Regions from separate parts of the Planococcus sp. ANT_H30 genome, predicted to be linked through region 1. Evidence: a T-box and tRNA genes for the amino acid it is inferred to sense, from the RefSeq annotation. Region 1 holds a T-box; the other holds one or more tRNA genes.

Evidence for each region. The T-box of region 1 lies ahead of leuS (leucine--tRNA ligase). A T-box ahead of a tRNA ligase gene usually reads a tRNA of that ligase, here a tRNA-Leu.
Region 2: it encodes a tRNA-Leu, which carries the amino acid that the T-box ahead of leuS (leucine--tRNA ligase) is inferred to sense. The anticodon was not compared.

The regions. Positions count from the first base shown of each region.
Region 1 covers NZ_VOBJ01000002.1:443,012-446,399, reverse strand. The annotation lists gene mnmL (tRNA modification radical SAM protein MnmL/YtqA) at 1-78, opposite strand, end outside; gene FQ085_RS08095 (CoA transferase subunit A) at 231-923, shown strand; gene FQ085_RS08090 (3-oxoacid CoA-transferase subunit B) at 941-1,594, shown strand; T-box leader at 1,639-1,844, shown strand; gene leuS (leucine--tRNA ligase) at 1,887-3,388, shown strand, end outside.
Region 2 covers NZ_VOBJ01000005.1:218,427-221,814, forward strand. The annotation lists gene FQ085_RS12560 (DUF3100 domain-containing protein) at 45-872, shown strand; gene FQ085_RS12565 (hypothetical protein) at 856-1,308, shown strand; tRNA gene FQ085_RS12570 (tRNA-Leu) at 1,473-1,556, opposite strand; gene FQ085_RS12575 (inorganic phosphate transporter) at 1,662-2,660, opposite strand; gene FQ085_RS12580 (DUF47 domain-containing protein) at 2,676-3,293, opposite strand.

The DNA of each region.
Region 1 (3,388 bases):
ATTCCATGTATAATAACGTTTTCCATCAGATGAAAAAGGAAATTCTGTATTCACTCGTAACAACTCCTTAAACAACATTGTAGCATGCCGTGGAAACGATCAACAATGCTAGTGAAATGTAGTGCCGATATTTATGAATATTGCGTTTAGTGCGATAGTTTGTTTAAATTGGTTATGGAAGCGTTTTACTAATTACTTTTTAGTTGATGAGTCAGAGGAGGCATAATGGAATGAAACCGATTTACAGTTCTGCAAAAGAGGCAGTTGAACAAATTCAAGACGGTGCCACAATTATGGTGGGCGGTTTTGGGTTAGTAGGCATACCTGAACAACTTATTTTAGCACTAGTTGATAAAGGGGTAACCAATCTGACCGTCATTTCTAATAACTGCGGTGTAGACGAATGGGGCCTGGGACTGCTACTTAAAAACAAACAAATAAAAAAAATGATTGGTTCTTATGTGGGTGAAAACAAAGAATTCGAACGTCAAGTATTGTCGGGCGAAATCGAAGTGGAATTGACACCGCAAGGAACACTTGCTGAAAAAATGCGCGCAGGTGGAGCTGGAATTCCAGCATTTTTTACACCAGCTGGGGTTGGTACAACTGTTGCAGAAGGCAAAGAAATTCGCGAATTTGACGGCAAAGAACACGTACTAGAACACGCATTAAGAGCTGACTTTGCTTTGGTGAGAGCACATAAAGCTGATAAGATGGGGAACTTGGTTTACAACAAAACGGCACAAAACTTCAATCCGCTTGCTGCAGCAGCTGGAAAAATTACCATTGCGGAAGTGGAAGAAATCGTGGAAATCGGTGACATCAATCCGAATCACGTTCAAACGCCAAGCATTTATGTACAAGGCTTGCTTCAAGCAGATCAGGAAAAACGGATCGAACGTCTTACAACACGCACTGTTTAAGAAAGGGTGGAGAAATATTGGATAAACAATTGGTCAGAGAACGCATTGCAAAACGCGCTGAAAAAGAAATCAACGATGGCGATTACGTTAACTTAGGAATCGGTATGCCGACTTTGGTAGCGAATTTCATTTCCGATAACAAAAGTGTTGTGCTTCAATCAGAAAATGGACTTTTAGGAATCGGCCCTTATCCGACAGAAGACAATGTAGATCCGGATTTGATCAATGCTGGAAAAGAAACCGTAACGACAATCCCAGGATCGTCTTTCTTTACCAGTGCGGAATCTTTTGCGATGATTCGCGGCGGACATATTGATGTCGCCATTCTTGGTGGAATGGAAGTAGCTGAAAACGGCGACTTAGCCAACTGGATGATTCCTGGCAAAATGATTAAAGGCATGGGCGGAGCGATGGATTTAGTGCATGGTGCCAAAAAAGTCATTGTCATTATGGATCATGTGTCAAAAGACGGGTCTGCTAAAATCAAAAAACAATGTGATTTGCCGTTAACTGGCAAAGGCGTGGTCAACAAAATCATCACAGAGCGTGCAGTGATTGAAGTAACAAAAGAGGGTTTAGTGTTGTCAGAGGTATTTGAAGGCTTTACTGTTCAAGATATCATCGATTCTACAGACGCACCGTTGAATACGAAAAACGTCAAAGTTTCTTAAGCTATTGCGAAAAAACAGCGCTTCGTCTAAAATAGAGACAATAACCAATGACAGTGAAGAGGACTAGTAGTTTGTGTGTTTTTGACAGAGAGCCGGCGGTAGGTGCAAGCTGGTAAAATGCGCAAGTGAACTCGCCTTGGAGTCCGTGTATGTGAAACTAAGTAAGATACACCGTTTTCCGCGTTAAGGAATCAAGTTGAGCGAGCAATCGCTAATTTGGGTGGTACCGCGGGAAAATCCCGTCCCTTATTTTTAAGGGACGGGATTTTTTTATTTTGAGGAGGAATCGGAAATGACATTCAATCACAAACTAGTTGAGAAAAAATGGCAAAAATATTGGCAAGATAATAAGACGTTTAAAATGGTGGATGACCCATCAAAACCAAAGTTTTACGCACTAGATATGTTCCCGTATCCATCAGGTGCTGGACTTCACGTAGGACATCCAGAAGGCTATACGGCGACGGACATTTTAAGTCGTGTCAAACGCATGCAAGGGTACAACGTTCTTCACCCAATGGGCTGGGACGCATTTGGTCTGCCGGCAGAGCAATATGCACTGGATACTGGAAATGACCCAGCTGAATTTACAGCTAAAAACATTGAAACCTTTAAACGTCAAATTCAAGAACTTGGATTTTCATATGACTGGGACCGTGAGATTAGCACGACAGATCCGTCTTATTACAAATGGACACAATGGATTTTTATTCAATTGTATAATAAAGGACTGGCGTATGTTGACGAAGTAGCGGTTAACTGGTGCCCAGCACTCGGTACGGTTCTTGCAAATGAAGAAGTCATTGATGGCAAATCAGAACGTGGAGGTCATCCGGTTGAGCGTCGTCCAATGCGCCAATGGGTGTTGCGTATTACAAATTATGCAGATCGTCTTCTTGAAGATTTGGAAGACTTGGATTGGCCAGAAAGCTTGAAAGATATGCAACGCAACTGGATTGGTAAATCAGAAGGCGCAGAACTGGAATTTCAAGTAGCAGACACGGAACATTCTTTCCGCGCATTTACGACACGCCCGGATACGATTTTTGGTGCGACTTATGCGGTACTAGCCCCTGAACATAAATTAGTAGCTGCGATTACAACAGTAGAACAAAAACAGGCTGTTGAAAAATACATTGATGACGTGAAAACGAAAAGTGATTTGGAACGTACTGATTTGGCAAAAGACAAATCTGGTGTTTTCACAGGCGCTTATGCAACAAATCCAGCAAGTGGTGAGAAAATGCCGATTTGGATTGCCGATTATGTATTGGCAACTTATGGAACAGGTGCCATCATGGCGGTTCCTGCTCACGACGAGCGCGATTATGAATTTGCTCAGCAATTCGATTTGCCAATTGTGGAAGTTGTATCAGGTGGCAATATCAAAGAAGAGGCCTATGCTGGCGATGGTGAATTGATCAATTCTGATTTCCTTAATGGATTGAACAAAAAAGAAGCAATCGAAAAAGCCATTGCATGGCTAGTTGACAAGAAAGTCGGCGACAAGAAAATTACGTACCGCTTGCGTGACTGGTTGTTTAGCCGTCAACGTTACTGGGGCGAGCCGATTCCAATTATCCACTGGGAAGACGGCACGATGACACCCGTTGAAGAACAAGATTTGCCATTGATGTTGCCGGTAACGACGGATATTAAGCCAAGTGGAACTGGTGAATCACCGCTTGCTAATATTACGGACTGGGTCAATATTGTTCATCCAGAAACAGGCATGAAAGGGCGCCGCGAAACCAACACGATGCCACAATGGGCAGGAAGCTGCTGGTATTACTT
Region 2 (3,388 bases), on a different contig from region 1:
CTAACGGAGAGCCAGTTCTCCCACATAAAAGGAGTAGATGTTACATGGGCGAACAAGCTTTTAAATTGTGGAAAGATTGGCGGCTACATGTCATCGTTTTAGCGATTGTAGCCGTGACTGAGTCGATTGGTACATTCGCTATTCCAGTTGGACCTGGGACCATTCTATTGTTGCCGATGCTTTATGCAGTTGTGATTGGTCTCGGATTGTATTTCACTCCACTGGTAACCGATAAACAATCGATTAACGCAGAACCTTTAGTATTTCTCTCAGTTTCTGTACTGATAGCTAAATTCGGTGTCCAAGCAGGACCCGCTCTGCCTCAAATCATCGAAGCCGGTCCTGCTCTATTGTTACAGGAATTTGGTAACCTTGGCACGATCTTATTAGCTCTTCCTTTAGCTGTATTTCTAGGACTCAAGAGAGAAAGCATCGGTATGACGCATTCTATCGGACGAGAAGCCAACCTTGCTCTGATTACCGATAAATATGGTTTATCCTCTCCCGAAGGACGCGGCGTTATGGCTATGTATATTTTTGGTACCGTCTTCGGATCGATTTTTATTGGGTTGATATCAGGCTTTTTAGCTACCGTGACGCCCCTGCATCCGATTTCTTTCGCCATGGCGACAGGTGTGGGCAGCGGCAGTATGGCAGCGGCTTCTCTAGGTCCTTTAATTGCCGCATTTCCTGAGATGAGTGAAACCTTGACTGCCTTTTCAGGAGTCAGCAACTTAATTTCCTCAGTAACAGGTCTATACATGAGTATTTTTATTGGTTTGCCCTTAACGGTTAAACTGTATGAGATTCTCTCTAAAAACAAAGAGAAAAAAGCAGCGAAAGGAAGCGTAGATTATGATAAAAAGTCTTAAAGAATGGATACTGGTCTTTATGATTATTGGTGTGATCATGCTGATTGGTAATTGGATTGGCTATGATATACTTCCTTGGGATGCGCTTCCCGGAATAGCCATCCTAATAGGCATTAGCCTGGCCGGATTGGTTATTCACCGCCTACTACCATTCAAGTTGCCTAGCATCGCTTACATCGGCATTATCGGTCTAATATTGACAATTCCGGGTATGCCGGGAGCAGCACAAATTGTCACTTACACGACAGAAGTTACTTTATTAGCAATTGCTACGCCTATCTTAGCTTATGCCGGCGTATCCATTGGCCGTTCATGGTTCGACTTTATGCAATTAGGTTGGAAAACTATCGTAATTGGCATGGTGGTTCTGCTCGGAACATTTCTTGGCTCAGCAGTCATCGCGGAAATTATCCTTCGATTTCAAGGAATTATTTAACGTTAACCAAAAGACCACCGCAAAAGCTTTAGCTTTTGCGGTGGTCTTTTTACTAGTTCTTTAAGAATCTATTTACTGCTACTTATCCTCAGCAATCCATCTTAAAAATTCCAAAAAGAAAAGCCCAACAATAATGTTAGGGCCTGTCATCTAATCTTGCGGTATACCGGCGGTCGGGGTCGAACCGACACTCCGGTGAAGGAACGGGATTTTGAGTCCCGCGCGTCTGCCAATTCCGCCACGCCGGCAAGTATTTCTTTAGCGGACAAGAATTATTATAGCACATCTCATTTCGCTCGCCAATACTTTATTCGTATAACAAATAATTTTGCAAAAATAGGTGTTTATCTTTTTTACAAAACCAGATTAAGAAGAAAGTAGAAGACAGCGGCTAACATCGCCGATATTGGCATTGTAATCACCCAAGTGATTAACATAGTCTTGGCTGTACCCCACTGAACGCCTTTAACACGATGCGCTGCCCCAACTCCCATTATAGAAGACGAAATAACGTGAGTTGTACTAACTGGCAAGTGAATCAGAGTAGCACCAAAAATTACTGCTGCACCTGTCAAATCAGCTGCTACACCATTAACTGGACGAATTTTCATGATTTTCCCGCCCACCGTTTTAATAATTCGCCAACCGCCAACCGAAGTCCCTAACGCCATCGCTAGGGCACATGTAGCTTGTACCCATAATTGGATATCATCAGAGCTTTGATAATTATTCACAATCAATGCCAACGTAATAATCCCCATCGCTTTTTGCGCATCATTCGTCCCATGGGAAAATGACTGCAATGCAGCAGTGGCAATTTGAATTAATCTAAAATTCTTATTTGTTTTTGTTAAATTATGATCTTTGAATACTATTTTAAAAACACTATACATGAGATAGCCCACGACCAAAGCAAGAATTGGTGAAAAGATTAAAGCTTGCAAAATTGCTAGAAAGCCACTGTAATTAAGAGCTGCAAAGCCAGCCCCTGCAATAGCTGCTCCAGCTATTGAACCAATTAGCGCGTGTGAGGAGCTACTTGGAATTCCATAGTACCAAGTCAACAAATTCCACGTAATAGCCGCTAATAAAGCTGCTAGAATAACGACAGAGCCATTATCGAGCGCAAAAGGATCGACGATATCCTTGGTTATTGTTTTAGCAACACCCGTAAAAGCCATAGCACCGACAAAATTCATAATGGCCGCAAGCATAATTGCACGTCTCGGTGTTAGTGCTTTTGTAGAAACCGCAGTAGCTATCGAATTTGCCGTATCATGAAACCCATTGATAAAGTCAAATATTATAGCAAAAATGACAATCAAAACTGTTAACAGCAATACCATATCCATTAGTCATTTTGCTCCTTAGGCGTTTTTCATAATAATTGATTCGAATGTATTCGCGACTTGCTGACAATGATCAGCAATTTCTTCTAACTCTTCATATATGTCCTTGTATTGAATAATTCGAATCGGATCTTTTTCAGTTTGAAACAGATTTTTTATGGATCGACGCAGAACGGCATCACATTTAGATTCGTAATCTTTAATTTTAATGGCATGAGATCTCATCTGAGGCAGCTTCTTAGAAACCATTAGTTCGACTGCCATTTCTATCTCAATCGTGCTCAATCGAATTGCTTCAACAAATTCAAGCATGTATTCATCTGCTTCTACTATTGAATACATATCAAATCGTGCAGCTGTGTGTTCTAAACCATCTAATACATCATCCATACTCATTGCTAAAGCCAATATATCTTCTCGTTCAATTGGCGTAATAAATGCGTTGTTAAGATCTTGGATTATGGAATGTACAAAAGAATCTCCTTTTGTTTCATAATCCTTCATAGTGTTTGAAAAAATGATCAAGTCATTACTAGCTTTTAATTTATACTCAGCAAAATAAGCTGCACTTTCTTTTAAATTCAACGCAATGTCACTCAACTGCAATGCAAACTTATCTTTCTTTTTGAAAGCCATTCTCTCTACCTCCACTATTTTCGCAACATAATTTCTCAGCTAAATTATAATAGCTTATTTCTCGAGATATTAACACTATCTATATAATCAATTTA